2 linked regions of the Kitasatospora sp. NBC_00315 genome follow. The protein of the gene in region 2 binds, or shares a complex with, the protein of the main gene of each other region. Links are inferred from orthologs where the notes say so. Each region holds a gene or a part of one and is shown on either strand. Other genes may lie near its edges. The genes, in order: uvrA and mfd.

Region 1 (14,773 bases), 930 kb from region 2 along the record:
GCCACGGTCTGACTCCCTGCGTGCTGAATGCGATGCGATCTCAGCCGTCACCCTGGGACAGGGAGACCCGGGCCCGTCGAGGGGCCCAGGTCGCGGCCAGTATCCACTGCCGGCCGGCTACGGCCTGCGGGCGGTGGCGAAGTTGTCCCAGTGTAAGCAGCCGATAAGGATCTGTCCGCACCGCCTCCGGGACTGCGCCCGGACCGGGCGCCCCTCATGATAGGCGGGCGGACGACGCACCGTCAGACATGTGGCAAAACGGCTGTTCGCGCAGGAACGTCAGCTCTTGTACTTGAGTACCAGGCCGAGAATCATGATGCAGGCGAACCAGCCGACGCCGATGATGATGGTGATGCGGTCCAGGTTGCGCTCGGCCACGGCCGAGCCGCCGCCGGCGGACATCGCGCCGCCACCGAACATGTCGGACAGGCCGCCGCCCTTGCCCTTGTGCAGCAGCACCAGCAGGACCATCAGCAGGCTGAAGATGATCAGGGCAATCGAGAACCCGATAACCATAACGGCGGGACCAACTCTCTCGTTCATCGGCAAGGGGCCGGGCCGCTTACGGGCGGTCCGGCCCCAAAGCCTACGTTGCTGCGGCGGCGTTAGCCTACTGCCTGCTCACGGTAACGCACGATCCTGACGAACTCGTCGGCGTCCAGCGAGGCACCACCGATCAGCGCACCGTCCACGTCCGGCTTGGCCATCAGGCCGGCCGCACTGGAGGCCTTCACGGAACCGCCGTACAGAACACGGACCTTGGCGGCCAGCGCACCGTCGTACAGCTCGGCCAGCCGGCCCCGGATCGCGGCGCAGACCTCCTGGGCGTCCTCGGGGGTCGCCACCTCGCCGGTGCCGATCGCCCAGACCGGCTCGTACGCGACGACGACGCTCTCGGCGTCCGAGGCCGGGACGCCGTCGAGGGCGCCGTCGAGCTGGGCCAGCGTGTGCGCGACGTGGGTGCCCGCCTTGCGGACCTCCAGCGGCTCGCCGACGCAGAGGATCGGCGTGATGCCGTGGCGGTAGGCCGCCTTCACCTTGGCGTTGACGATCTCCTCGTTCTCACCGTGGTACTGGCGGCGCTCCGAGTGGCCGATGGCCGCGTAGGTGCACTTCAGCTTGGCGAGCATCTGGCCGGAGATCTCACCGGTGTAGGCACCGGAGTCCTGGGCCGAGATGTCCTGCGAGCCGTACTTGATCTTCAGCTTGTCGCCGTCGACCAGGGTCTGGACCGAACGCAGGTCGGTGAACGGGGTCAGAACCGCGACCTCGACCGCCTCGTAGTCCTTGTCGGCCAGCGCGAAGGCCAGCTTCTGGGTGTGCTGGATGGCCTCGAGGTGGTTGAGGTTCATCTTCCAGTTGCCCGCCATCAGCGGGAGACGCTCGGTCATGTGGTTCAGCCCTCCAGGGCGGTCAGACCGGGGAGGGACTTGCCCTCCAGGTACTCCAGGCTCGCGCCCCCGCCGGTCGAGATGTGCCCGAACTTCGTCTCGTCGAAGCCCAGGATGCGGACGGCCGCGGCGGAGTCCCCGCCGCCGACGACGGTGAACGCGTCGCTGTCCAGCAGCGCCTGCGCGACGGCCTTGGTGCCCTCGGCGAACGCCGGGTGCTCGAACACGCCCATCGGGCCGTTCCAGAAGACGGTGGCCGCGTCGGCCAGCTTCTCGGCGAACAGCTCCGCGCTGCGCGGGCCGATGTCCAGCCCCAGCGTGCCCGCGGGGATCGCGTCGGCCGCGACGACCGCGAAGTCCTCCACCGGGGCCTTGGTCTTGAGGTCGGGGAAGCTCCCGGAGACCGCGGCGTCCACCGGCAGGACGAACTCGACGCCGTTGGCCTTCGCCCGCTCCAGGTACTCCAGGACCACGGGGATCTGGTCCTCCTGCAGCAGCGAGTTGCCCACCTCGTGGCCGAGCGCCTTCAGGAAGGTGAAGACCATGCCGCCGCCGATGACGATCCGGTCGGCCTTGCCGAGCAGGTTGTCGATCACGCCGACCTTGTCGGAGACCTTCGAGCCGCCGAGCACCACCACGTACGGGCGGGCCACGTCCTCGGTGAGCCGCTTGAGGACCGCGACCTCGGTGGCGATCAGGTCGCCGACGGCGTGCGGCAGGCGCGCCGGCAGGTCGTAGACCGAGGCGTGCTTGCGGTGCACGGCGCCGAAGCCGTCGCCCACGTAGAGGTCGGCCAGCTCGGCCAGGGCGTCCGCGAAGGCGCCGCGCTCGGCGTCGTCCTTCGCGGTCTCACCGGCGTTGAAGCGCAGGTTCTCCAGCAGCGTGACCTCGCCGTCGGCCAGGGCGGCGACGGTGGCCTTCGCGCTCTCGCCCACGGTGTCGGTCGCGAAGGCGACCGGCCGACCGAGGATCTCACCGAGGCGCACGGCGACGGGGGCGAGGGAGAACTGCGGGTCGGGCTCACCCTTGGGGCGGCCCAGGTGGGAGGCGACGATCACCTTCGCGCCGGCCTGCACCAGCTTGGCGATGGTCGGCGCGACGGCGCGGATCCGGCCGTCGTCGGTGATCGCGGCGCCCGAGAGCGGGACGTTCAGGTCGGCGCGGACGAACACGCGCTTGCCCGCGACGTCGAGGTCTTCGATGGTCTTCACGTTCTTCGAGTCTCCTGGGGAGAGGTGGCGCGAGGCGACGGCACGGCGCCGGGCCGCCGGGTCCAAGAAGCGAGGGTGCCACGGTGCTGCGGCGCAGGGAAGCACGCCAAGGAACAAGGCCCGGACGGTCGCGCACGGCCGTCCGGGCCCTGTTCCTCACATCACGTCAGCTCCCGCTGCGTCAGAGCTGGCCGCCGACGAGGGTGGTCAGGTTGACGAGGCGGTTGGAGTAGCCCCACTCGTTGTCGTACCAGCCGAAGATCTTGACCTGGTTGCCCTGGACCATCGTCATCAGCGAGTCGAAGATCGTCGAGAACGGCGAGTTCACGATGTCGGAGGAGACGATCGGGTCCTCGGTGTACTGCAGGATGCCCTTGAGCGAGCCCTCGGACGCCTTCTGGAAGGCGGCGTTGACCTCCTCGACCGTGACGTCGCGCTCCAGCGTGACGACCAGGTCGGTGATCGAGCCGGTCGGGACCGGGACGCGCAGCGAGGTGCCGTCCAGCTTGCCCTTGAGCTCGGGGATGACCAGGGCGGTGGCCTTGGCGGCACCGGTCGAGGTCGGGATGATGTTCAGCGAGGCGGCGCGGGCGCGACGCAGGTCCTTGTGCGGGAAGTCCAGCGTGACCTGGTCGTTGGTGAACGCGTGCACCGTGGTCATCAGACCCTTGACGATGCCGAAGTTCTCCAGCAGCACCTTCGCCATCGGCGCCACGCAGTTGGTGGTGCACGAGGCGTTGGAGATGACGGTGTGGTTCGCCGCGTCGTACTTGTCGTCGTTGACGCCCATCACGATGGTGACGTCCTCGTCGGTGGCGGGCGCCGAGATGATGACCTTCTTCGCGCCGGCGGTGACGTGCTTCTTCGCAGCGTCGGCCTTGGTGAAGATGCCGGTGGACTCGATGACGATGTCCACGCCCAGCTCGCCCCAGGGCAGGTTGGCCGGGTCACGCTCGGCGATGACCTTGAAGGTCTTGCCGTCGACGGTGATGCTGTCGGCGGTGTGGCTGATCTCGGCCTGGAGGGTGCCCAGGATCGAGTCGTACTTGAGCAGGTGCGCCAGGGTCGTGGTGTCGGTCAGGTCGTTGACACCGACGATCTCGATGTCCGCGCCCTGGGACCGAACAGCCCGGAAGAAGTTGCGGCCAATGCGGCCGAATCCGTTGATGCCTACCCGGATCGTCACGAACCGATCTCCTTGTTAGGTTCGTCGGAACTATGCCGACGGGGTGGAAATGGGATGTCCCCGACCACCCATGACCCTACCTCTCCCATCGGCGCCTCAGCACATCCGCCCAGGGTCAGAGCCCTGGCGTGGCGCGGCGGGGGCCGCCGGCCGGGCCTTCGCCCGCGGCGCCCGGGTGAGCTGCTCCCCCGGCCCCGGAAGGCACTTGGGCGGAGCGGGCGCACGGTTCGGACGCGAAACGGCCGATGTCCGCGATCCGGGACATCGGCCGTTCAACAGGTGAGATCCGGGCCGCCGGCCGGAGCCGGCGGCCCGTTCGGGCTCAGTTGAGCGCCATCTCGTCGGTCAGGTTGGCCTCGGTGCTGGGCAGGCCCAGCTCGGAGGCGCGCTTGTCGGCCATCGCCAGCAGCCGACGGATCCGCCCCGCCACCGCGTCCTTGGTCAGCGGCGGATCGGCCAGTGCGCCGAGCTCCTCCAGCGAGGCCTGCTTGTGCTGCATACGCAGCTGACCGGCCGCCGCCAGGTGCTCGGGCACCTCCTCGCCGAGGATCTCCAGGGCGCGCTGCACCCGGGCGCCGGCCGCGACCGCGGCCCGCGCGGAGCGGCGCAGGTTGGCGTCGTCGAAGTTGGCCAGCCGGTTGGCGGTGGCGCGCACCTCGCGGCGCATCCGGCGCTCCTCCCAGGCCAGCACCGACTCGTGGGCGCCGAGCCTGGTCAGCAGTGCGCCGATGGCGTCGCCGTCCCGGATGACCACCCGGTCCACCCCGCGCACCTCGCGGGCCTTCGCCGGGATGCCGAGCCGACGGGCCGCACCGACCAGGGCCAGCGCGGCCTCGGAGCCGGGGCAGGTGATCTCCAGCGAGGAGGACCTGCCGGGCTCGGTCAGCGAGCCGTGCGCCAGGAAGGCCCCGCGCCAGGCCGCCTCGGCGTCACAGGTCGCGCCGGAGACCACCGCCGGGGGCAGGCCCCGGATCGGGCGTCCCCTGCCGTCCACCAGCCCGGTCTGCCGCGCGAGCAGTTCGCCGTCCTTGACCACCCGCACCACGTACCGGCTGCCGCGTCGCAGGCCGCCGGGGGCCATCACCACCAGATCCGAGGAGTGTCCGAAGATCTCCAGCAGATCCTTGCGCAGTCGCCGCGCCGCCACGCCGGTGTCCAGCTCAGCCTCGATCACGATCCGGCCGCTCACAATGTGCAAGCCACCCGCGAACCTGAGGATCGCCGAAACCTCCGCCTTGCGGCAGCAGGCCCGGGTGACGGGGAGCCGGCTGATTTCGTCCTTCACCGCTGCCGTCATCGCCATGGGCCGATCCTTCCATGTGTCCGGAAAATCCGGTCGTACGCCGCGGCCAGAAGCTCCCGGTCGTGTCGCGGCGTGCCGTCCGCCGCGGCGACCCGGTCGAGCACCAGGGCCGCGCCCATCCGCTCCGCCGCCTTCTCCAGCCCGGCCAGGTCGGCCACACCGAAAGCGCCGCCGGTGACCGCGCGCTCGTCCACCAGGATGGCATCCACCGCGAGGTCCGGGGCGTGGTCGGCGATCACCTCCAGGTGGCGCTGGGGTGTGAAGCCCTCGGTCTCGCCCGGCTGGGGGGCCAGGTTCAGGGTCAGCAGGCGCCGCGCCCGGGTCTCGACCAGGGCCTCGGCGAGCTCGGGGACCAGCAGGTGCGGGAGCACGCTGGTGAACCAGGAACCCGGGCCCAGCACCACCCAGTCCGCCTCCCGGACGGCCGTCACGGCCTCCGGGACGGCCGGCGGCGCGTCCGGCAGCAGCCGGATCGACTGCACCGTGCCGGGGGTGACCGCCACGTCGGCCTGTCCGCGCACGGCGGACAGCTCGGCCGGGCGGGCCGGGTCGTGACCGCGGACCACCGCCTCGATGTCCAGCGGTACGGCCGACATCGGCAGCACCCGGCCCTGCACGTTGAGCAGCCGGCCCACCCAGTCCAGGGCGGCCACCGGATCGCCCAGCTTCTCCCAGAGCGCGACGATCAGCAGGTTGCCCACCGCGTGCCCGCCGAGCTCGCCGGTGCCGCTGAACCTCTGCTGGATCACCTCGGACCAGGTACGGCCCCACTCGTCGTCCCCGCAGAGGGCCGCGAGCGCCTTGCGGAGGTCGCCCGGGGGCAGGACGCCCAGCTCGGTGCGGAGCCGGCCGCTGGAGCCGCCGTCGTCGGCCACCGTGACCACCGCCGTGAGGTGGGTGGTCAGCCGGCGCAGGGCCGACAGCGAGGCGGACAGGCCCTGGCCGCCGCCCAGCGCGGTGATCCTCGGGGCGTTGGCGCGGGGCTTTCCCGCCGCCGAGGATCTCACCGGGGCCGCCGATCGGTCGGCGGCCCTGCTCTGGGCCTGTCGCCAGGGCACTGATCCCGCCACACCCACCTCGTGTTCCTCTGCCTGCCGCCGCCGGCTGCCTGACGGCAGGGCGTCGCGGCTACTCCCGTCCCATGTCCCGGTGCACGAGCACCGTCTCGACGCCGTCCGCGATCAGACGCTTCGTCAACCGCTCGGACATGGCCACGCTGCGGTGCTTGCCACCGGTGCAGCCTACGGCAAGGGTCATGTACCGCTTGCCCTCGCGTCGGTACCCCTCGGTGACGATACGCAGGAGGTCCGCGTACCCGTCAAGGAATTCGTTCGCCCCGGGCTGCTGGAAGACGTAGCCCGCGACGTCCGGATCCGTGCCGGTACGGGCGCGCAGCTCCGGGACCCAGTGCGGGTTGGGCAGGAAGCGACAGTCCACCACGAGGTCGGCGTCCACCGGCAGGCCGTACTTGAAGCCGAAGGACATCACCGTCGCCCGCAGCTCCGGCTCGTCGTGGTCGGCGAACTGGGCGTCCAGCTTGGCCCGCAGCTGGTGGACGTTGAGGTTCGAGGTGTCGATCACCAGGTCGGCCTCGCCGCGCAGCTCGCGCAGCAGGTCGCGCTCCTGGGCGATGCCGTCGACGATCCGGCCCTCGGCCTGCAGCGGGTGCGGCCGGCGGACGCTCTCGAAGCGGCGGACCAGGGTGTCGTCCGAGGAATCCAGGAAGACCACGCTGAGGCGGACGCCGCGCTTCTCCAGCTCCTCCAGCGAGGTCAGCAGGTCGTCGAAGAACTTGCGGCCCCGGACGTCCACCACCACGCCGATCCGCGCGACGGCGCCCTGGGAGCGGGCGCCGAGGTCGACCATGGTGGGAATGAGGGCCGGCGGCAGGTTGTCCACGACGAACCAGCCCAGGTCCTCCAGGCACTTGGCCGCCGTCGAACGGCCGGCTCCGGACATGCCGGAGATGATCACCAGCTCCGGGATGGTCTCTCCCCCGGCCTGCGGTCGGGACGTACCCCCATCGTCTGACACGGTCACTTCGGTTCCCCGATCTCGGTGGTTCTGCTGAAGAGAACGCGTGCGGCGCCGCCGCGCTTCCCCAGGTCACCCTGGGGGGTTAACGCGGCCTGCGCGCATTGACGGGCGGCGCCGGCCGTCATGGCGTCTCGTGGGGCGTTGCGGTGGAGGGCACCGCAACGGACTGCACTGCGTCGGACGGCGCCGCATCGGACCGCACCGCATCGGACGGCGCCGCATCGGACCGCACCGCGCCGGACCGCACCGCGGCCGAGGGCGCTGCCGGCGCCGCCTCCGCCGCCGGCCGCACCGCCGCCGGCCGCTCCTCGGCGCCGTCATCAAGGATCTCTCCCGTGGCGGTGTTCACCGCGAATGTCGAGGGTGTACGGGAGGCCAACGCTGCCGCAACAGTCTCCGCGGTGCGCCGGCCGATGCCCGGGACCTCGCAGAGCTCGTCGACCGTGGCCGCCCGCAGCCGCTTCAGCGAGCCGAAGTGCTTGAGCAGTGCCTGGCGGCGAGTCTCGCCGAGGCCGGGTACCGAGTCCAGCTCCCCCGCGGTGAGTCGCTTGGAGCGCTTGTTGCGCTGGTAGGAGATGGCGAACCGGTGCGCCTCGTCCCGGACCCGCTGCAACAGGTAGAGGCCCTCGCTGCTGCGCGGCAGGACCACCGGGTCGTCCTCACCCGGCAGCCAGACCTCCTCCAGCCGCTTGGCCAGACCGCAGAGGGCGACGTCGTCGATCCCCAGCTCGTCCAGCGCCCGGCGGGCCGCGGCGACCTGCGGCTGCCCGCCGTCGACCACCAGCAGCTGCGGCGGGTAGGCGAACCGGCGGGGACGGCCGGTCTCCGGGTCGATCGGGCCGGACGGCAGCTCCTCCCCGGCCCGCCCGCCGGCGGGGTGCCCCGCCTCGGGCTGCTGCCCGGGATCGTCGGCCTCGGGAACGGCCCACTCCCCCGTCTCCTCGCGCTCGCGCAGGTAGCGGCGGAAGCGGCGGCTGATCACCTCGTGCATCGAGCGGACGTCGTCCTGCCCCTCGAAGCCCTTGATCTGGAACCGGCGGTACTCGCTCTTACGGGCCAGGCCGTCCTCGAACACCACCATCGAGGCGACCACGTCCTCGCCCTGGAGGTGCGAGATGTCGAAGCACTCGATGCGCAGCGGCACCGAGTCCAGCTGCAGCGCCTCGGCGATCTCCTGCAGGGCCCGGCTGCGGGTGGTGAGGTCGGAGGCGCGCTTGGTCTTGTGCAGGGCCAGCGACTGCTGGGCGTTGCGGGCCACCGTGGCCATCAGGTCCTTCTTGTCGCCGCGCTGGGGCACCCGGAGATCGACCTGCGCTCCCCGGAGCACGCTCAGCCACTCCCGGACGGGCACCACCGGCTCCGGCAGGACGGGGACCAGCACCTCGCGCGGGACGCTCTCCGCGCCGCCGCCGTAGAGCTGCTGGAGGGCGTGCTCGACCAGCGCCGCGGTGTCCACGTCCTCGACCTTGTCGGTCACCCAGCCGCGCTGGCCGCGCACCCGGCCGCCGCGGACGTGGAAGATCTGGACCGCGGCCTCCAGCTCGTCCTCGGCCAGGGCCAGCAGGTCCGCGTCGGTGCCGTCGGCCAGGACGACGGCGTTCTTCTCCATCGCCCGCTTGAGCGCCCCGATGTCGTCGCGCAGCCGGGCGGCCCGCTCGTACTCCAGGTCGGCGGCCGCCTCGCGCATCTGGTCCTCCAGACGGCGCAGGTGGTTGCCGGTGCGGCCGGCCATGAAGTCGCAGAACTCCTCGGCCAGCTCGGCGTGTTCGGCCTGCGAGACCTTGCCGACACAGGGCGCGGCGCACTTGCCGATGTACCCGAGCAGGCAGGGCCGGCCGACCTGCGCGGCGCGTTTGAAGACGCCGTTGGAGCACGTCCTGACGGGGAAGACCCGCAGCAGCAGGTCGACCGTCTCACGGATCGCCCAGGCGTGCCCGTACGGCCCGAAGTAGCGCACGCCCTTCTTGTGCGCCCCGCGCATCACCTGGACCCGCGGGAACTCCTCGTCGAGGGTGACGGCGAGCTCCGGATAGCTCTTGTCGTCGCGGTACTTGACGTTGAAGCGCGGGTCGTACTCCTTGATCCAGGAGTACTCCAGCTGCAGCGCCTCGACCTCGGTGCCGACCACCGTCCACTCCACCGAGGCGGCGGTGGTGACCATCGTCGCGGTGCGCGGGTGCAGGCCGGCGATGTCCTGGAAGTACGAGGAGAGCCGCGGGCGCAGGCTCTTGGCCTTGCCGACGTAGATGACCCGCCCGTGGGCGTCGCGGAACCGGTAGACGCCCGGCGAGGTCGGAATCGCCCCCGGAGCGGGGCGGTAGGTGGACGGGTCAGCCATGGGTCCACCGTACCGAGTCCGACCGACACTCCGGGGGCCGGACCGGCGGAACCGGGGCGCCGGGGAGGCCCCCCGGCACGCCGGCCGGGACGCGGATCAGGACGGCGTCACCTTGAGGGTGCCGCCGTCGACCGCCACCTGGTACGAGGGCAGCGGGGTGGGCGCCGGACCGTCCTGGACCGAACCGTCGGCGATGCTGAACCGGCTGCCGTGGCAGGGGCACTGGATCTGGCTGTCCTTGATCTGGTCGACGACGCAGCCGGCGTGGGTGCACTTGGCGCTGAACGCCTTGTACTGACCCGCCGTCGGCTGGGTGACGACGATCTTCTTCTCGCGGTAGACCTTGCCGCCGCCGACCGGCACGTCGGCGGCCGGGCCGACCTCGACCGGGCCGGCCGCGGCGTCCGAACCGGAGCCGGAGCCCGAACCCGAGCCGGATCCCGAGCCGGACGGCGAGGCGGAGGAGGCGCAGCCGGACACGGCGACGGTCGCGCCGCCGGCGAGGACGGCGGCGGCTCCGCAGAGCAGGGTGCGGCGGGTGGTGGCAGGGCTCGTCGGGGCCTCGGACATCGGTGGCTGCTCCTGCTCGGGTGGTCGGGTGCTCGGGTGGTGCGACAGGTGGCGCGGTGCTGCGGTCGTGGTGCGCCGTCCGTACGGTGTCGTGCAGTGCCCCTGCGGCGCGCGTGGTTCCGTCGTGCCGTGGTGCCTCTGCCGGACGCTTCGGCGCGATGCGGTGCCGCGAGGCGCGTGCCGCACCGTGCCGGGACGGCCCCGGGGACCGCCCTGGCAGTCTAAGGGCCGTGCCGCCCGCCCCGGGTGGGCCGGGGGCGGACGACACGGGGTCTTGGTTACTTCTTGGCCGCGGCGCGCTTGCGGGGCGTCTTCGCGGATGCGGCCGGGGCCGCGTCGCTGACATCGAGAAGGATGTCGCGCAGGAACTTGCCGGTGTGGCTGGCGGGGACGGCGGCGATCTCCTCCGGCGTGCCCTCGGCGACCACCGAGCCGCCGCCGGAACCACCCTCGGGGCCCATGTCCACCACCCAGTCGGCGGTCTTGATCACGTCGAGGTTGTGCTCGATCACGACCACCGTGTTGCCCTTCTCCACCAGGCCGTCGAGCACCTTGATCAGCTTGCTGATGTCCTCGAAGTGCAGGCCGGTGGTCGGCTCGTCGAGCACGTAGACCGTCCTGCCGGTGGAACGCTTCTGCAGCTCCGAGGCGAGCTTGACGCGCTGCGCCTCGCCGCCGGAGAGCGTCGGCGCGGACTGGCCGAGCCGGACGTAGCCGAGTCCGACGTCGTTGAGGGTGCGCAGGTGCCGGGCGATCGCCGGGACGGCCTCGAAGAAGTCCAGGCCCTCCTCGATCGGCATGTCCAGAATGTCGGCGACGGACTTGCCCTTGTAGTGGACCTCCAGCGTCTCCCGGTTGTACCGGGCCCCGTGGCAGACCTCGCAGGGGACGTAGACGTCCGGCAGGAAGTTCATCTCGATCTTGATGGTGCCGTCGCCCGAGCAGTTCTCGCAGCGGCCGCCCTTGACGTTGAAGGAGAAGCGGCCCGGCAGGTAGCCGCGCACCTTCGCCTCCTGGGTCTCCGCGAACAGCCGCCGGACGTGGTCGAACACGCCGGTGTAGGTGGCCGGGTTGGAGCGCGGGGTACGGCCGATCGGCGACTGGTCGACGTGCACCACCTTGTCGACCAGGTCGGTGCCGGTGATCCGGGTGTGCCGGCCGGGCACGCTGCGCGCACCGTTGAGCTCCCGGGCGAGGTGGGTGTAGAGGATGTCGTTGACCAGGGTGGACTTGCCCGAGCCCGAGACCCCCGTGATCGCCGTGAACGTCCCGAGCGGGAAGGCGACGGTGACGTCCTTGAGGTTGTGCTCCCGCGCCCCGTGCACCACCAGCTGGCGCTTCTTGTCACGCGGCCGGCGGGCCGCCGGGATCGGGATGAACCGCTTGCCGGAGAGGTACTGGCCGGTCAGCGACTCCTTGTTGGCCAGCAGCTGCTTGAGCGAGCCGGAGTGCACCACCTTGCCGCCGTGCTCGCCGGCCCCCGGGCCGATGTCGACCACCCAGTCGGCCATCTTGATGGTGTCCTCGTCGTGCTCCACCACGATCAGGGTGTTGCCGATGTCCCGCAGGCGCACGAGGGTCTCGATCAGGCGGTGGTTGTCGCGCTGGTGCAGGCCGATCGAGGGTTCGTCCAGCACGTAGAGCACGCCGACCAGGCCGGAGCCGATCTGGGTGGCGAGGCGGATGCGCTGGGCCTCGCCACCGGAGAGGGTGCCGGCCGCGCGGTTGAGGGAGAGGTAGTCCAGGCCGACGTCGACCAGGAAACGCAGCCGCTCGTTGACCTCCTTCAGCACCCGCTCGGCGATCTGCTTGTCGCGGGCGTCGAGCTTCATCGCCCCGAGGAAGTCGGAGCAGTCGCTGATCGACATCGCCGAGACGTCCGCGATGGACCTGTCCTGCACGGTGACGGCGAGCACCACCGGCTTCAGCCGGGTGCCCTCACAGGTCGGGCAGGGCACCTCGCGCATGTAGCCCTCGAAGCGCTCGCGGCTGCTGTCGCTCTCCGCCTCGGTGTGCCGGCGCTGGATGAACGGCACCGCGCCCTCGAACCCCGTGGTGTAGGAGCGGTCGCGGCCGTAGCGGTTGCGGTAGCGGACCTCGACCTGGTGCTTGTGGCCGTAGAGCAGCGCCTTCCTCGCCCGGGCGGGCAGCCCGGCCCAGGGGATGTCGGTGCGGAACCCCAGCTCGCCGGAGAGCGCGTCGATCAGGCGCTGGAAGTACTCCTTGGTGTGGCCGCCGGACCAGGGGTGGATGGCGCCCTCGTCGAGCGACTTCTCCTCGTCCGGGATGACCAGCTCCGGGTCGACCTCCATCCGGTTGCCCAGGCCGGAGCAGTCGGGGCAGGCGCCGAACGGCGAGTTGAAGGAGAACGAGCGGGGCTCCAGCTCCTCGAACGACACGTCGTCGTAGGGGCAGTAGAGGTGCTCGGAGAACATCCGCTCGCGCTCCGGATCGTCCTCGGGGAGGTCGACGAAGTCGAGCACGACCATGCCGCCGGCCAGCTTGAGGGCCGTCTCCACCGAATCCGTCAGACGGCGCTTGGCGCTCTCCTTGACGGTGAGGCGGTCGATGACCACCTCGATGGTGTGCTTCTCCTGCTTCTTGAGCTTGGGCGGCTCGGCCAGCTGGACCGTCTCGCCGTCCACCCGGGCCCGGGCGTACCCCTTCGACTGGAGGTCGGCGAAGAGATCGACGAACTCGCCCTTGCGCTCGCGGACCACCGGGCTGAGCACCTGGAAGCGGGTGCCCTCCTTGAGTTCCAGCACGCGGTCGACGATGGCCTGCGGGGACTGCTTGGCGATCGGACGCGAGCAGTGCGGGCAGTGCGGCTTGCCGATCCGGGCGAACAGCAGGCGGAGGTAGTCGTACACCTCCGTGATGGTGCCGACGGTGGAACGCGGGTTGCGGTTGGTGGACTTCTGGTCGATCGAGACGGCCGGGGAGAGCCCCTCGATGAAGTCGACGTCGGGCTTGTCCATCTGCCCGAGGAACTGCCGGGCGTACGAGGAGAGCGACTCGACGTAGCGTCGCTGGCCCTCCGCGAAGATCGTGTCGAACGCCAGCGAGGACTTGCCCGAGCCGGAGAGGCCGGTGAAGACGATCAGCGAGTCGCGCGGGAGGTCGAGGGAGACGTTCTTGAGGTTGTGCTCGCGAGCACCGCGGACGATGAGGCGGTCGGCCACTGCTTCTGGCGCCTTTCTCCGGTGGGCTTCTCACTCAGGACTGTCGCTGAGGACTCTCACCCAGATGCCAACGAGCGAGAGGGGCCCGTTCTTCCAGTGTTCCAGTCTTGCAGCTTGGGACGGCCAGCCTACTAGCTCAGGCGTTCGATTATCGAGCCTGTCCAGTGGAGATCACCCGAACGGGTGACGGGGCCGCCGCCGGCCCGCTCGCCGGTCGGCCGGAATCCCCCTGGTCCGCGCCGACATGGCCGGTCTGCCCGCCTCACCCACCGCATCGGCGATAGCGTCATCAACGTCAACGAGCGGCGGGCCTCACGGGCACGCCGCGAACCCGTCCCACGGGCACATTTCGTCGAGAGGGCGCACCATGACCGACATCGGGACCGGAACCAGCACGCCCGCCACGACCGCTCCGAGCGCCGCCGCCACCGCGGCGGCCCGCCTGCTGCTGGTCGCCGACAGCACCGCCCAACTGCTGCGCACGGTGGCGGAGCTCAAGCCGACGGCCGTCGGCGAGCCCTCGGCCCTGCCCGGCTGGACCAGGGGCCACGTCCTGGCGCACCTCGCCCGCAACGCCGACTCGCTGGTCAACCTGCTCGACAGCGCCCGCACCGGCCGGGACATCCCGCAGTACCCCACCGCCGAGAGCCGCGACCAGGACATCGAGTCCGGGGCGCCCCGCCCGCTCGACGTCCAGCTCGCCGACCTGCACGAGGCCTCCGAGCGCTTCGCCGCCGCGGCGACGCTCCTCCACGAGGCGGCCTGGGACGCCGAGGTCCGGCACCGCACCGGGAACGCGTTCAGCGCCTGCGACGTCCCCTGGAAGCGGCTGATGGAGGTCGAGTACCACCACGTCGACCTGGACGCCGGCCACACCCCCGCGCACTGGCCCGAGGAGTTCGCGGTGGCCGAGTTCCGGCGTCTGGCGGCGCGGCTCGACGGCGCGGCCGAGCTGCCCGCCGCACTGCTGATCGCCGACGACAGCGCCGACCGCGCCCGGATCGGCGCGCCCGCCGACACCCCGGCACTGACCGTCGAGGGCCCGATCCGCGCGCTCACCGCCTGGCTCTCCGGCCGCTCGGACGGCGACGGCCTGCAGGTGCACCGGGACGGCGTCCAGCTCGCCGACGCCCGCACCGCGCTGCCGCCGCTTCCCGCACTGGGCTGACCGCGCGAGGATGAACACGTGCCGGTCCGCGGCGGCCCCCGCCGGCCGTCCCGGACCGCGCCCGACCGTCGCACCACCCGTACCCGCACACACCGCGGGCCCGCCACGCAGCGGTGCCCCCAGAACACAACGAGGAGCGGCCCGATGACGTACCACGGAGCGGTGAAGGTCGGCGGCCCGCCGGACGTGCGCGAGCTGGCCCACCTGATCATCACCAAGGTGGCCGTCGGCCCGTACGACAACAACGCGTACCTGCTGCGCTGCCGGGCCACCGACGAGCAACTGCTGATCGACGCGGCGGCGGACGCGCCGGTGCTGCTGGAGAGCGTCGGCGAGCGGCTGGCCACCGTGGTCACCACCCACCGTCACCACGACCACTGGGGCGCA
Region 2 (15,503 bases):
GGGTCGCCCCCGGGCCTCAAGGAGCGGCGGTGGAACCCTCCGGGGCCCCGGCCGGCACCAGGGCCGCCCGCTGCGCGTCCCACCGGCCGTACCGGGGATTGACCCGGACCCCGAGCCCGGTCGCGGCCTCGGCCAGCGCACGGCGTACCGCCGCGTCCCCCGTACCCGTCCCGGCGTCCAGGCCCTGCGCCGCGGCCAGCAGCCGGATGCCCGCCTGCTGGCGGTAGTAGCCGTCGGCCCCGGTGGCCGGCACGCCCCGCAGGGCCAGCAGCCGGTCCAGTCGCACCGCGTCTGCGCCCGCCGGGCCGGATGCGCCGGCGCCGACCCCGTCCTGCGCCCGGGCGTCCGCGACGTCCCCCGCCGCCACGCTCAGCCCGCGATCGGCGAGCGCCCGGGCCACCAGCGCGTCGAGGATCAGCTCGGCGACGGCGCGCTGCGCGAGCTCCCCCGTCCCGCCCGGCTCGGCGGCCGCCGCCGCCCGCAGGCCGGTGGCCCGCGCCTGCACGTCCGCCAGGCTGATCCGCTCACCGCCCACCACGGCCGCCGCCCCCGCCTGGAGCGGACCACCGCAGGAGGTGAGGGACGCGGCGGCGAGCAGCACCGCGGCAAGGGCGACGGCGACCCGACGGTTCATACGTGCCTCCCCTCCGGGCGGGTTCGGTCGGCCGGCGGCACGCGGGAGGGCGGTCGGCCGGACGCCTCCGAGCGTAGGACGGCGCACCCCCGGTCGCGGGGACGCTGCGCCGAACGAGCCGGGCCGCGCCGCCGCCCCGAGCTGGGCGGCGGGCCGGCCGCGCGTCACCGCTGGGCGTGCCGCCGCCCCCGCTAGCCGGTCGCGTACGGGTTGCCCGGGGCGGGTACGGCCCAGCCGGCGGCGCGGGGGTCGGGGGGCGGGGCGCGAACGTCAGGCCCAGCTCCGCCAGGCACTCGGCCACCCGCAGGTGCTCCAGCGCGGGTCCTCCCTGCGGGCCGCCCTCGGCGGCCGCGGCGAGCCGGCGGTACTCCGGCAGTGCCTCCCGGTGGCGGCGCTGCTTCACCAGGGTGCGGGCGTGGATGGTCGCGAACCAACATCGCCCCGGGCGAGAGCGGCAAGGGCTTCGTCACCTTCGAGGTCCCCAAGGACGCCAAGCTCGCCAAGATCCAGTTCGGCCTGGACAGCGGCTTCGCCGACCAGACCGGCCAGTGGACCATCGGCTGACCGCCCGCCGCCACCGGGCCCGGGCGCTGCCCGAGCACGGAAGGGTCAGCGGATCACGCGCCGTCCGCCGGGCGCTGCCGCCCGGCGGCGAGGAACTCCCGGGCCCCGGCCCGGACGGCCGCCCAGTCGGTGGCGGGAGTGCGCGTGCGGGCCCGTTCCAGCCGGGCCGACCGGCCTTCGTGGTCACGGCGGAGCTGCTCGACGTCCAGGCCCACGCCGGGCGGCCCGCCGGCGGCCTCCAGGGCGGCGACGCGTCGCTCCATCGCCGCCAGCAGGGCCCGGTCCAGGTCGGCGACGGCGGCCGACAGGTGGTCGGCCGAGAGGGTGACGAGGCCCGTCAGCGGCGCAGCGAACTCGATCTCGTGGTCGGGCTCGTGCGTCCAACTGACGCTGATCCGGTCGGCCCCGTCGAAGACCGTCCGCCACCAGCGGATGTGCGGGGCGTTGACCAGCGGGCCCATGTACATCGAGCGGCGCCCGTGCCAGTCGGCGGCCGCCTCGGCCTCGGGGGTGACCTCGTCCTCGTCCCAGACCGGGCTACCGGCGAGATCGCTCGACACGAACCCGACCAGATCCCGCGGCACCGGCTCCATGACGTCCGCCAGGATCTCCAGGACGTCCTCCCAGATCCGGACGACGAAGTGGTCGACGTACGGGCGGTCCTGCGTGCCGAACTCCTCGCGCCACCGTCGCAGCGTGCGCTCGGAGTAGCGCAGCAGCTCGTGGCCGCCCAGCTCGATCCAGTACCAGCCGGCGGTCAGCGCGAACCAGTGCAGCGTCGGGTTGTGTTCCCCACCCCACGGGCGGACGTCCGCCAGATCCCGCAGCTCGAACCGGAACCGCAGCTCGTCGTCCGCCACTGCCTGCCCTCCCGTACGGTCGCCGCTCGGACCACGCGGACCACTCCGACCGGCCAGAGGGCGAGGACGGGACGGATGGAGAACTCCTCGTACCCGTCCGCACCGTCCGGCCGTGGACGGCTTCGGTGGCCATGGACAGGTTGCGGTCGGCGGTGGCCGATGCAGCCGGGCCCCCAGCCTGCCACAGTCGCCGCACGCCGATCACGCCACCGCGCGCAGCGTGTGGAGCTCGAACCACACGCCCTTGACCGGCAACCCGAACCCCGAGTCGGTGACTCCCCAGGCGTCCGCCAGCGCGTCGACCAAGCCGAGGCCGCGCCCGCGCCGGTCCTCCTCCGTGGCCACCCGGAGCCGGGGACGGACCGGGTTACCGTCGTAGACCGACACCCGCACCCTGGTGAGGTCGGCGGTGAACTGGAGCTGCACCAGGCCCTCCGCGTACCGGTGGGCGTTGGTGACCAGCTCCGACGTGCACAGGGCGGCCCGGTCGGCGAGATGCCCGAAGCCGATCAGCTCCAGGACACCGGTCACGAAGTCGCGGCAGATCTTCGGCGCGATGGCGGCGGACGGCAGCAGGACGGTGCAGGAGTGGGGGAACCAGAACGGTTCGGGGCGGTCCGACGTGAGGTCAGCAGTCATGGGAGGGCCTCCGGGCGGTCGGGAGAACGTGACAACGAGCGGTGGCGATGGCGTCCCGGAGCATGCGGGGACGATGCACTTCCGTCTTACGGCCGTCACGCATGGCGAGCGATGCGATACTCACCGTAGGGCACAAGCTTTTTACGGAACAAGGTTGTGCCGTCGATTCACCCGTACGTGTCCAACCCGGCTCACCGCACACGGGACAGACTCAGAGTCGGCCGGAAGGATGGGGCGCATGCCACCGAGGATCAATCCCACCGCACGGAACGAGCGCCTGGGAACAGAGCTGAGGAAACTGCGCGAACAGGCCGGCATGACGGCCCGTGCGGCCGCCAGCCTCCTCGGAGCCGACCAGGCCCAGATGTCGAACCTGGAGGCCGGGAGGGTCGGCGCCAGCGCCGAACGCGTGCGGCGGCTCGCGGCACACTACGCCTGTGACGACACGGCCCTCGTCGACGCGCTCGTGGAGATGGCGACGGAGCGCACCCGGGGCTGGTGGGAAGAGTATCGGGAGGTACTCCCGCGCAACTTCCTCGACCTGTCGGAGCTGGAGTTCCACGCCACGGCCATGCGCACGGTCAAGGTCGTCGAGATCCCCGGCATCATGCAGACCGAAGCGCATGCCAGAGCCGTCTTCGGCTACTACCCACCACCACTGCCGCCGAGGGATCTGGAAGCCCGGGTCGCCCACCGCATGCAGCGCCGTACGGTTCTGGACCGCGCCCATCCGCCCCTGGTCGAGGCGGTGGTCCACGAGGCAGCTCTGCACATGACGGTCGGTGGACCGCGAACTGCTCGCGAGCAGCTCGGCCTCCTACTCGAACTCTCCGACCGTCCGAACATCAGCGTCCGCGTGATCCCCTTCTCGGCGGGCGAGTTCGCGGGGCCAGGCGTATCGATGCTGTACCTCGACGGGCCGGTCCGCCAGCTCGACACGGTCCAGGTGGACACCCCCTTGAACGGAGTCCTGATGAATGCGGAGGCACAGCTCAGGAGGTATCGAACGCTCTATGCAAAGGTAGTGGGCGCATCGCTAGGGGTCGCCGCATCACGTGACCTCATCCATCGCCTTGCCAAGGACCTCTGAAGGGAACAGCCGTGCCGATCACCTGGCAGAAGTCGTCGTACTCGGGTGGCGGAGACGGCGCCGACTGCATAGAGCTGGCCCTCGTCGACGGCGCCGTCCTGCTGCGTGAGAGCGACGACCCCGGAGTCGTCGTCACCACCACACCCGCCAAGCTCCGTGCGTTCATCCTCGGCGTCAAGGCGGGCGAGTTCGACCACCTCGCCGACGGCGTTGTCCGCGCCTCCGACGGGCGTTAGAGTCGACCGGGTGACTGCCGGGTCGGCCATGGGCCACATACGAGTGAGGCGCCCGGCCCCGGCATGACCCCGGGGCGGGCCAGAGCCCCGCCCGATCCTCTCCGCTTCCTCGCGTCCGGCGCCCCTGTGCGGCGCCGCGTCCCATGTGACCGAGCCCCGGAGAGGCCCTCAGCAATGTCGTACGCCCCGCAGTACGCGCCGTCCGTCAGTACCGTCCAGCTCAACCACACAGCAGTCCACGCCAGGGACCGGCAGTTGTCGGCCGAGTTCCTCGCCGCGATCCTCGGCCTGGTGCTCGGCGCCCCGATCGGGCCGTTCCTGCCCCTGGATCTCGGCAACGGCGTCACGCTCGACTTCTACGAGAAGCGTGACGAGCCGATCCAGGCGCAGCACTACGCGTTCCTGGTACCCGACGAGCAGTTCGATGCCATGATCGCCCGGTTGGAGGCGGTCGGGGTCGTGTACTACGCCGATCCGCACCATGGCGAGCCCGGCCGGATCAACCGCCTCTTCGGTGGCCGGGGCGCGTACTTCGAGGACCCGGCCGGCCACAACATGGAGATCATGACCCGGCCCTACCTCCGGCCCTGAGCCGCCGCCGGGGACGGGCGGCGGGTCAGCGGTAGTACCCCTCGACCACGGCGCGGACCTCATCGAGCAGCGCGGGGCCGTCCTGCGGAACGGGTGGCCTCCCGCTGCCCGGCCTGATGTCCAGGAGTTGCTCGTCGGAGAGGGCGAACACCACCCGTCGCAGCCCGGCCTGTCGGATGGCCGCCTCGCACATCCCGCACGGCTGGCAGCTGGTGTACATGGTGGTCTCGGCCGCCGTGGCCGCGTCCAGCTCCCTCGCGGCCCAGCGCGCCAGTTTGAGCTCCGGGTGCGCGGTGATGTCCCGGTCGGTGAGTGTGGTGTTGCGGTCCTCCGCCAGCACCGTCCCGTCCGGCGCCGAGAGCAGCGATCCGAACGGCGGGTTACCGCTCGTCCGCGCCTCGGCGGCCAGCGCGATGGCGCGGCGGAGGAGGGCGTGGTCGTCGGGTGTGGTCATGACTGCTCCGTTCCGGTGCGGGGTGGTGGGTTGAAGTGCGCGGCCACCGTGGCCAGGGCCTGCCGGCCCACCTGCGGGTGGCAGGTCTCACGGGGGTCACCGTTGTAGTGGTCGAGGACGACGCTCTCGGCGCCCAGCAGCCGCAGCTGGTCGAGGTCGTCCATGACCTGGTCGATCGTGCCCTCACCGGCGAGGCGTCGCGGTCCTTCGACCGGCGCCGCGGTGAGCCTGAGCGCGATCCGGGGGGCCAGCGCGGGCACCGGGAGCCGTTGCTCCTCCGCGACGGACCTCAGCCTGTCCGCGGCCTCCCGCAGCCACGGCATCGTGCAGCGCAGCGGATGCCACGCGTCCCCGAGCCGGACGGCCCGGCGCAGACCGGCGTCGCTGTTGCCGCCGACCCAGAGCGGGATCCGCCGCTCCCCGTAGGAGGCGGTGTCCGCCCAGGCGGCCCGGATGTCCCGCAGGTGGTCGTCGGTCAGGCGTCCGCGCTGTTCGAAGGGGATCCCGAGCGCGGCGAACTCCTGCCGCGCCCAGCCCACCCCCACGCCGAGGACCAGCCGGCCGCCGCTGAGCCGGTCCAGGTTGGCCGCCGTACGGGCGGTGAGCAGCGGGTGCCGGTAGGGGGTGATGAGGACGGTCGTGCCGAGCCGGATCCGGGTGGTGAGGCCGGCCAGCCAGGACAGCGTGCTGAAGGGCTCGTAGAAGGGCGCCGGGTAGCGCTCGGCGACGTCGGGCGTGATGACGATGTGGTCCGAGACCATCAGCAGGTCGAAGCCCAGGCCCTCGATGGTCTGGGCGCCGCCGCGCAGCGCGCCCGGGTCGGTGCCGGGGCCGAAGTTGAGGAGGTTCACTCCGAGTTTCACGCGTTCGAGCCTAGTCGGCCGCCGTCGGCCCCCAGAAGGGATTCCCGCCTGTTCAGGGGCGGTTCGGCCGTGGATCCGCCGGTAATCTGGGCGGATGACCGAGACTCTTGACGCGACCGACTGGGCGATCCTGGCGGAGCTCCAGCGGGACGGCCGGATCGCGTTCACGGAGTTGGCACGGCGGGTGAACCTCAGTGCGTCGGCGACCACGGAGCGGGTGCGGCGGCTGGAGGCGGCCGAGGTGATCACGGGGTACCGGGCGGAGGTGGACCTGGAGCGCACCGGGCACGCGGTGCTGGCGGTGATCCGGCTGAAGTACCCGGGGAACGCGCACGAACCCCTGCACCGGTTGCTCGGGGAGCGCCCGGAGATCCTGGAGTGCCTGCGCACCACCGGGGACGACTGCTACGTCCTGAAGGTGGCGACCACCTCGACGGGTCACCTGGAGGAGATCGTCGACGCGCTGGCCCGGTTCGGGAGCACGACCACCAGCCTCGTCCTCAGCCGGACGCTGCCGTACCGCGGGCCCCGGGCGCCCCGGGCGGCCGCCCGGCCGGTCCGGGCGCCGGTCGGTCCCGCCACGTCCCCCTGACGAAGGCCCCGGCCGGGGAGCCCCGCCGACGGGCGGCGAGGCAGCGGGGCCCGCCGCCCATCCGCGGGAACGACGGGCCCGAACGGTCGGCCGGCCGGGCAACCGGGCGGGTCAGCGCTTGCCGCCCGCCAGGTCGTCGAACATCGCCGACAGGAACTCGCTGCACCAGGCCAGCAGTTCGCGCCCGACCAGCGGCTTGCCGCCGATCCGGCCGGTGGAGGGGCGGGGTACCAGGATCTGCTGGGCGGTCGCCTTGACCTGGCTGCGCGGGTAGAGCCGGTTGAGTCTCAACTCCTGCGACTCGCGCAGCTCCACCGGGCTGAATCGGATGTTGGCGCCCTGGAGGGTGATGTCGCCGATGCCGCACCGCCGGGCGTACAGCCGCAGGGCCGCGACCAGCAGCAGGTTCTCCACGGCCTCGGGCAACTTGCCGTAGCGGTCGGTGAGTTCCTCGCGGACGTGCAGGATGTCCTGCTCGGAGTTGACGGCCGCGATCGAGCGGTAGGCCTGCAGGCGCAGCCGCTCGCCGGGGGCGTAGTCGTGCGGGACGTGGGCGTCGACGGGCAGCTCGATCTTGACGTCGAGCGGCTCCTCCTCCGGCTCCGCGCCGCCGCCGGCCAGCGACTCGCGGAACTCGGCCACGGCCTCGCCGACCATCCGCATGTAGAGGTCGAAGCCGACGCCGGCGATGTGCCCGGACTGCTCGCCGCCGAGCAGGTTGCCCGCCCCGCGGATCTCCAGGTCCTTCATCGCGACGTACATGCCGGCGCCCATCTCGGTGTGCTGGGCGATGGTGGCCAGCCGCTCGTGCGCGGTCTCGGTGAGCGGCTTCTCCGGCGGGTAGAGCATGTACGCGTATCCGCGCTCGCGGCCACGGCCGACCCGGCCGCGCAGCTGGTGCAGCTGGGAGAGGCCGAAGGTGTCGCCGCGCTCCACGATCAGGGTGTTGGCGTTGGAGATGTCGATGCCGGATTCCACGATCGTGGTGGAGACCAGGACGTCGAACTCCTTCTCCCAGAAGTCGACGACGACCTTCTCCAGCAGGGTCTCGCCCATCTGGCCGTGCGCGGTGGCGACCCGTGCCTCGGGGACGAGCTGCTTCAGCCGGGCGGCGGCCCGGTCGATCGACTCGACCCGGTTGTGGATGTAGAACACCTGTCCCTCGCGCAGGAGTTCACGGCGGATCGCGGCGGAGATCTGCTTCTCGTCGTAGGGGCCGACGAAGGTCAGCACCGGGTGCCGCTCCTCCGGCGGGGTGGTGATCGTCGACATCTCGCGGATGCCGGTGACCGCCATCTCCAGGGTGCGCGGGATCGGGGTCGCGGACATCGTCAGCACGTCGACGTTGGCGCGCAGCTTCTTGAGCTGCTCCTTGTGCTCGACACCGAAGCGCTGCTCCTCGTCGACGATGACCAGGCCGAGATCCTTGAACCTGGTCTCGGAGGAGAACAGCCGGTGGGTGCCGATCACGACGTCCACCGAGCCCTCGAAGAGGCCCTCCAGGACGGCCTTCGCCTCCGCGTCGCTCTGGAAGCGCGACAGCGCCTTCACCACCACGGGGAAGTTGGCGTACCGCTCGGCGAAGGTGGAGAAGTGCTGCTGGACGAGCAGGGTGGTGGGCACCAGCACCGCGACCTGCTTGCCGTCCTGGACGGCCTTGAACGCGGCCCGCACCGCGATCTCGGTCTTGCCGTAGCCGACGTCGCCGCAGATCAGCCGGTCCATCGGGACGGACTTCTCCATGTCCGACTTGACCTCGGCGATGGTGGTGAGCTGGTCGGGCGTCTCCGCGTACGGGAAGGCGTCCTCCAGCTCGCGCTGCCAGGGGGTGTCCGGGCCGAAGGTGTGCCCGGGGGCGGCCATCCGCGCCGAGTACAGCTTGATCAGGTCGCCGGCGATCTCGCGGACGGCCTTCTTGGCCTTCTGCTTGGTCTTCGCCCAGTCCGCGCCGCCGAGCCGGTGCAGGGTCGGGGCCTCGCCGCCGACGTACTTGGTGACCTGGTCCAGCTGGTCGGTCGGCACGAACAGCCGGTCGCCGGGGTGGCCGCGCTTGGCGGGCGCGTACTCCAGCACCAGGTACTCGCGGGTGGCGCCCTGCACGGTGCGCTGCACCATCTCGACGTACCGGCCGACGCCGTGCGCCTCGTGCACCACGAAGTCGCCGGCCGCCAGGGCCAGCGGGTCGATCGCGTTGCGGCGCCGGGAGGGCATCCGGCGCATGTCCTTGGTGGAGGACTTCTGGCCGGAGAGGTCGGTCTCGGTGACGACGGTGAGCCTGAGCGCCTCGTCGACGAAGCCGTGCTCGATCGAGCCGCACGAGACGTGGACGACGTCCCTGGTGGGGGCGTCGGTGAGGTCGGCGACCAGACGGGACGGGATGCCCTCGTTGCCGAGCACCTCGGCGAGCCGGGAGGCGGGCCCGTGGCCCTCCGTCACCATGACCACCCGCCAGTCGGCGGTCAGCCGCTCCTTGGCGTCCGCGATGGCGCGGGCGGTGTCACCCCGGTACGCCTCGACGGCGCGCATGCCGAGGGTGAGGGTGTTGGTGTCGAATTCGAGCAGCGTCGTGCCGCCCGAGGAGTCGCTGGTGGCGAACGGACTGACGGACCACCAGGGCAGGCCGATGCCGGCCGCGTGCTCGCGGACGTCGGCCAGCGACCAGAGCGAGGCGGCCGAGACGTCGATCGACTCGACGTCGATCGGCCGGTCCCCGCCGGTCGCGGCGGCGACCCAGGACGCGTGCAGGAACTCCTGGCTGGTCGCCACCAGGTCCGTGGCCCGGGTGCGGACGCGCTCGGGGTCGCAGACCACGGCGATGCTGCCGGCGGGCAGGACGTCGAGCAGCAGCTCCATGTCCTCCACCAGGACGGGGGCCAGCGACTCCATGCCCTCGACCGCGATGCCCTGGGCGATCTTGTCGAGGATCTCGCCCAGCTCGGGGTGCCGGCCGGCCAGCTCGGCCGCCTTGGCGCGGACGGCGTCGGTCAGCAGCAGCTCCCGGCAGGGCGGCGCCCACAGGCCGTGATCGGCGATCTCCAGGGAGCGCTGGTCGGCGACCTTGAAGTAGCGGATCTCCTCGATCTCGTCGCCCCAGAACTCCACCCGCAGCGGGTGCTCCTCGGTCGGCGGGAAGACGTCCAGGATGCCACCGCGGACGGCGAACTCACCGCGCTTCTCGACCAGTTCGACCCGGGCGTAGGCAGCGGCGGCCAGCCCGCGGGCCACCGACTCCAGGTCGTGCGACTCGCCGCGGCGCAGCGCCACCGGCTCCAGCTCGGCCAGGCCCTTGACCTGCGGCTGGAGCACCGAGCGGACGGGCGCCACGATCACCTGGACGGGCCCGGCCGCCAGGTCGTCGGCGCGCGGGTGGGCGATCCGGCGCAGCACGGCCAGCCGGCGGCCGACGGTGTCCGAGCGGGGCGAGAGCCGCTCGTGCGGCAGGGTCTCCCAGGCGGGGAACTCCGCGACCGCGTCCGGGGGCAGCAGCGAGCGCAGCGAGGCGGCGAGGTCCTCGGCCTCCCGGCCGGTGGCGGTCACCGCGAGCACCGGGCGGCCCCGGTCGGCGTCGGCCCGACCCGCCAGGGCCCTGGCCAGCGCGGCGATCACGAAGGGGCGGGCGGCCGGCGGGCCGACCAGGTCGAGGTGCTGGCGTGCCCCGGCGGCGGCGCCGGTGGCGGCCTCGATCGCCTCGGCGAGGGCGGCGTCCCGCGCGACGACATCGAGCAGTCCGGTCAGGCTCATCTGGAGTCTCTTCTTCGTCCCGTAGCTGGAGTGGCCCAGGCGCCGGGAGGCCGGCCGGGCAACGCGAACGGCCCGGCACGCCGAGCGGCCGGGGGTGTCCAGCCTACGCCGGAGCGCCGACGCGCACGCGGCGCACCGGCGTGGGCGCGGCCGACCGGTGGTTCGTCATCGGTCCATGAATGCCACGAAGTGGACATACTCCTGTCACTGGCCGTCCATGGAGATCGCGCAGCATGGTGAATGTGCCCGCCGCACCCAACCGTGGGGGATGGCTGCAGTGGGCACGGTCGCAGCCCGATGGGGGTCGGGATGCGAGGCCGGGCGACCCTGGGTGGGGGCGCCCGCCCAATCGCCGGGAACCGTGGCGCCCTTTCCTGGAGGGCGCCACGGGTCTCGGCCCCTTTGCGTTCCGGGGCCCCCGGCCGCGCGCCACCGCGGGGCCCGGCGACCGGGACGGGCCCCGACCGGCCGGCGTGGCGGCGGTCGGGGCCCGGACAGCGGACGGATCAGGTGCGGCGGTGTGCGGCGGACGGATCAGGTGCGGCGGTGCGCCACGGTGTGGGGCGTCGCGTAGTCCGAGCCGTCGTCCACGATCACGATCTTCGGAATGATCCGGGTGGCCGCGTCCGTGCCCTCGACCGGCTCCCCGGGCGGGGTCGACGGCTTCGGCGGCGCCGCGGACACCCGCCCGGGGGTGAACTCGGGGGCCTCCCCGTCCGACGTCACCGGGAGCACGGTGGTGTCGGCCTCGGGGGCCGGGCCGGGCACCACCGGCGCGGACGGCCCGGAGGGCCCGGAGGACGCGGAGGACGCGGAGGACGCGGAGGACGCGGAGGACGCGGAGGACGCGGAGGACGCGGAGGACGCGTCCTGGACCACGGCGATCTCACCGGTGTCCGCCTCCGCGTCCACCGGGGCGGGCGCCGCGGCCGGCCGCACCGGGCCGGGCGCCTCGGCGGCCTGCTCGGGTTCGATCGCGCCGACCGCCGCGCCGGTGAGCGAGGCCAGCGTCCCCTTGATGTGATCCAGGTGCTGCTGCACCACCTCGTGGCGCTCGGCGAACTCGACCTGCTCCTGATCGCTCGCCGCGTTGATCCGCTCCGCCTCGCGGCGGGCCCGGTCGATCAGCTGATCGGCCTTGGCCTGGGCCTCCGCGTCGGACTGCTTGACCTTGCCGAGCACCGACTCGCGGTACTGCTCGGCCTCCTTGAGCCGGCGCGCCGCCGTCTGCGCCACCTCGGTGTCGCCGGCGTCCGCCCGGGCGACCGCCGCCGCGAACATCTCGTCCGCGCCGCGGCGCAGCTCCGCCAGCTTCGCCTCGGCCCGCTCCGACGCCTCGGCGGCGGCGACCCGGACCTGGGCGGCGTACGAGGTGGCGGCGTCCCGGGCGGCGCGGGCCTCGGCGTCCGCCTCACCGCGCAGCTTCTCGGCCTCCGCGCGGGTGCGCTCCTCGCTGCGCCGGGTGGCCTGGTCGGCCTCGGTGCGCACGGCGGTGGCGTACTCCTCGGAGGTGCGGGCGAGCTCCTGCCCGGCCTCGTAGACCTCGTCGCGGGTGTCCTCGGCGAAGCGCTCGGCGGCCTCGCGCACGGCCCGGGACTCCTTCTCCGCGGTGACCGCCAGCCCGGCGGCCTGCTCGCTGAGCAGGTTGTAGTCGGGTGCGGGGGCGTCCGCGGCGGCCTGGACGAACTCGTCGAGCCGCTTCTCCATCTCGCGCAGACCGGCGCCCAGGACGCTCAGCCGCTCCCAGGCCTCGTCGCGCTGGGCGGTCAGCGCTGCCAAGGTTCGATCGACCTGCTCTGGCGCGTAACCACGCCGGGCAGCGGTGAAACCGTACTGGGAGACGGCATCGCTCATGGGCTCTTCCCCTCGTGTCACGGGCTTCGGCTGTCACGGGCTGCGGGCGCCCAGGGCCGGAACGATTCTGAAGATGGCGGGACGAGCCGGGTAGGCCCATCCTCTTGACCTATTTTGCGCGGATTATGGGCAAACCCAAACGAGGCGCCGCCGTACCGACACGCCCGGGGGGTCGCACCGGGGGCCGGTGCGACCACTCCCACCTGCGACGATCCGCTAGAGCAGACCGTCCCAGAACTGTTCGAGCAGAACCGCCCACCACGTGTCCGCCGTCTGCAGCGCCGCCGGGTCGATCGCGGCCAGCTGGTTCTGGAAGTCGGTGGTCCAGCGGGCCGCCTGCTCCGGAGTGAGCCCGAAGCGCAGCCGCCACATCCGGCCCAGCAGAGCGAGCGCCCGGACGAACTCGGGCACGCCGGTGTTCACGAAGCGCGGCGGCTCGCCCCCGCCCTCCAGATCGACCGCGACCACGGCCGCCGTGCCGTACTGCACGCAGAGCTGGCGCCCGTAGTCGTTGCCCAGCACCAGGTAGCCGCCGAAGTCGGGGCCGCCCTGGACGCCGCGCTCGGCGGCCAGCTCGGCGAGCGTCGGGATCGGACGCCCCTCCTGCGCCTGGGCCCAGAAGAACGGCCCGAAGTCGCGCGGCAGCCCGGCCCACATCAGGGTCTGCGCCACCGGCTCGGGCACGCCCTGCCGGGAGACCGCGCGCTGCTCGAAGCGGAACACGGCCGGCCCGAAGGCCTGCCCGAGCTCCGCCGCCAGCTGCTGCGGCGCGACCGGCGCCGGCGGCGGGACGCTGCCGGGCGCGGGCGGCGGCACCCGCACGGGGCGAGGGCGCTGCGGGGCGGAGGCCAGCTGGTGCAGTTCGTCCAGGTGGTCCAGCAGGTGGACCATGCCGGCCTGCCGCGCCTGGTGGTCGCGGCCGTAGCCGGCGGTGTGGGTCAGCCGCACGTTCGGCCAGGACGCCCGGATCATCCGGGCGCAGTAGCCGCCCGGCAGGTCGCAGGACTCCAGCTCGGTGTAGAGCTCCAGCACCTGCTCCGGCGGGACGTTCAGCCGGCGCAGCTCCTGGAGGATCTTCCACTCCGGGTGCGGGGTGCCGGGCTCGCTGCGCTGCAGGAGCTTCTGCTCCGAGCCGTCCGGGCCCCGGTAGCTGAGCGCCGCGAAGTACCCGGGGCCGACCGCGGGCACCCCGGGGTCGACCGGCGGGCCCTGCGGACCGGGGAACGGCGGCGGGACGGCCGCCGGCGCGACGGCCGGGCCGGGCACGGCCGGGGAGGCGGCGCCCGGGTAGCCGTAGCCGACCGGCGGCATGGCGGAGGGCGGCGTGCCGTGGGCGACCGCGCCCGGGCCGCCGGGCAGCTCGATCGCGTGCGCGAGCTGGGTCGCCTCGTACGCGACGCCGGCGCCCGGGGCGGCCTGCGGCGCCGGGGCGGGCGGCGCGGGGGCCGGTGCACCGCCGCGCAGACCCGGCGGCGGCGGGGGCGGCGGGGCGCTCGCCCCTCGGCCGGCGCCGTTGTGGGCCGGTCCGCCCGCGCCTCCGCGCAGGTCGGCGGGGGGCGGGGGCGGTGGCGCGCCGGCCCCGGATCGGCCGTGACCGCCCTGCGGCGGCGCGGGCGGCACCGGGGCGGCGGGCGCGCCGGGCAGGCCCATCAGCCCGGGCGGCGCGTCGGGCGAGGCGAGCATGGTCGGGGCGTGGTCGACCGACGGCGCCGGTGGCGGCGGGCCGGTCGGGGCCGGAGCCGGGGCGACGGGGGCGCCGGGCAGACCCGCCAGGCCGGGCAGGGCGCCCGGCGGCGCCAGCACGGTGGGCGCGTAGCCGTCGGCGGCCGGCGGAGCCGGGTGGGCCGGCGGGGGCGCGGCCGGTACGCCGTCCGGCAGCTGCACGGTGACGGCCTCGCCGCCGGGCGGCGGCGCGAGCATGGTCGGGGCGCCCCCGGCGGGGCCCTGCGGGAACGGCGGGGTGCTGAGCACACCGGGGCCCCGGCCGTGACGGCCCTCGGCCGGGACCGGGGCGGGCAGGGGCGCGGGCGCGGGCGGCGGCGCGGGCGCGGCGGCCTGCGCGGGTTCCGGGGCGGGAGCAGGGGCGGGAGCAGCGGCAGGGGCGCCGAGCCGCTCGGCCTCGGCGGCGATCGCGGCCGCGCCGGCCTCCTGCAGCCACTGCGGCGGGCTGAGCAGGAAGGAGGTCGCCTCGACCGCGCCCGGCGCCGGCCTGGCCGCACCGGCCGGGTTGGCGGCCACCGGACGGCCGTACACCTCCTCGTACTGCCGGACGACCTCGTTGACGGGGAGCGCCGGCCACAGCGTGCTCGCTCCGCTGTCGCGGGCGACGACCAGCCGGGCCTCCCCACCGTCCGCCGCCGTGCCGTCCTCGGGATCGACCGCCCAGCAGATGAAGCCGAGATCGAACTCCCGGACCCGCACCTCGCGTTGCAGCGATCGCGGCACACCGCCGTTGATCCAGTCCTCGGCAAGCTCCTGCGCCTGCGCGTACGTCACCACGCCCGGTTCACCCCTGTCCCCTCAGCATCTTTCCCCGGCACGGCCGGCCGTGCGTCCCGCATCTCAGCGCACCGGTACGGCCCGGGCGAACCCGCCGTCCACCATCAGCTCGGCGACCGTCTCCAGCTCCGGCGGGCAACCGGCCAGCCGGAGCAGGAACGCGTCGAAGTCCTCGCCGCAGGGCAGCAGCAGCCGTGCCACCCGCTCCTCGGGGCTCTCGGCCCCGCCCTCGTCCCGCGCGTCGTCGTACAGGCAGGCCCAGACCGACCCGGTGCCCTCGCCGCGCACCTTGAGCGCCAGGATGCCGCCCTGGACGTACGCGATGCCCAGGTAGTCCTTGGTGAGGTGGTCGCGCAGGCACTTGTTGGCGTACACCAGGTCCTGGACGCCGAACTCCTCGCTTAGCGTCAGGAACGGCTGGTCCAGCAGCAGTCCGTACTCGGTGTCCAGCGCGACACCGACCGGGCCGCGGCCGCCGGCCACCTTGAGGAAGTTGCGGTACGCGCCGGGCAGCCGGTAGCCGAGGCGCTCCTCCGCCAGCTGGACCAGGTCCTCGGCGACGCTCATCGGGTCACCGCCGTCCTTGGCCAGCGAGAAGTGCACCGGCCGGTGCTCCTGCAACGGGCGGGTGCCGCGCCGGCCGTGGTCCGCGGAGGAGCGGGCGAGGCCGCCGTGATGCCGTAGCAGCGCCTTGACCTCGACCGGGACGAGCTCCATCCGGCGCCAGCCCGGGGCGGCCGCGCCCACCGCGTGGTGCCAGGTCCAGCCCGGCGGGGTGGCCACGGCCGTGTCCAGGTCGGCCCAGAGCTCGTGGCCCTGGGTGAAGAGCGCGGCGTTGGCGGAGACGAAGTCGGTCAGGCGCAGCTCGTCCACCCCGAAGCCGGCC

What was found.
Region 1: the proteins of mfd (region 2) and uvrA are in contact, whole or in part, in a crystal structure (PDB 4DFC), measured with the Escherichia coli proteins. The link is inferred for Kitasatospora sp. NBC_00315 from one-to-one orthologs.

The regions. Positions count from the first base shown.
Region 1 is NZ_CP108025.1:2,511,662-2,526,434, forward strand. What follows is about bases 10,115-13,550. They hold uvrA (excinuclease ABC subunit UvrA), read right to left. Parts: upstream 13,219-13,550; coding sequence 10,315-13,218; downstream 10,115-10,314. In the rest of the region: OG823_RS09990 (RNA polymerase-binding protein RbpA), read right to left, coding at 1-5; preprotein translocase subunit SecG, read right to left, coding at 280-516; tpiA (triose-phosphate isomerase), read right to left, coding at 606-1,391; pgk (phosphoglycerate kinase), read right to left, coding at 1,397-2,602; gap (type I glyceraldehyde-3-phosphate dehydrogenase), read right to left, coding at 2,784-3,788; DNA-binding protein WhiA, read right to left, coding at 4,111-5,091; uridine diphosphate-N-acetylglucosamine-binding protein YvcK, read right to left, coding at 5,082-6,149; RNase adapter RapZ, read right to left, coding at 6,220-7,131; excinuclease ABC subunit UvrC, read right to left, coding at 7,250-9,466; OG823_RS10035 (Rieske (2Fe-2S) protein), read right to left, coding at 9,563-10,036; OG823_RS10045 (maleylpyruvate isomerase family mycothiol-dependent enzyme), read left to right, coding at 13,586-14,386; OG823_RS10050 (MBL fold metallo-hydrolase), read left to right, coding at 14,531-14,773. UniProt on the Escherichia coli protein: The UvrABC repair system catalyzes the recognition and processing of DNA lesions. UvrA is an ATPase and a DNA-binding protein. A damage recognition complex composed of 2 UvrA and 2 UvrB subunits scans DNA for abnormalities.
Region 2 is NZ_CP108025.1:3,443,898-3,459,400, forward strand. The notes cover bases 6,435-10,600. They hold mfd (transcription-repair coupling factor), read right to left. Parts: upstream 10,265-10,600; coding sequence 6,635-10,264; downstream 6,435-6,634. Other genes in these bases: OG823_RS13860 (Lrp/AsnC family transcriptional regulator), read left to right, coding at 6,435-6,523. Also shown: OG823_RS13815 (hypothetical protein), read right to left, coding at 17-634; OG823_RS13820 (hypothetical protein), read left to right, coding at 1,010-1,198; OG823_RS13825 (DUF5984 family protein), read right to left, coding at 1,252-2,058; OG823_RS13830 (ATP-binding protein), read right to left, coding at 2,260-2,697; OG823_RS13835 (helix-turn-helix domain-containing protein), read left to right, coding at 2,936-3,787; OG823_RS13840 (DUF397 domain-containing protein), read left to right, coding at 3,799-4,023; OG823_RS13845 (VOC family protein), read left to right, coding at 4,198-4,614; OG823_RS13850 (nucleoside deaminase), read right to left, coding at 4,640-5,068; OG823_RS13855 (TIGR03619 family F420-dependent LLM class oxidoreductase), read right to left, coding at 5,065-5,931; more of OG823_RS13860, read left to right, coding at 6,026-6,434; OG823_RS13870 (hypothetical protein), read right to left, coding at 10,799-12,118; OG823_RS13875 (SUKH-4 family immunity protein), read right to left, coding at 12,335-14,617; OG823_RS13880 (SMI1/KNR4 family protein), read right to left, coding at 14,681-15,503. UniProt on the Escherichia coli protein: Couples transcription and DNA repair by recognizing RNA polymerase (RNAP) stalled at DNA lesions. Mediates ATP-dependent release of RNAP and its truncated transcript from the DNA, and recruitment of nucleotide excision repair machinery to the damaged site.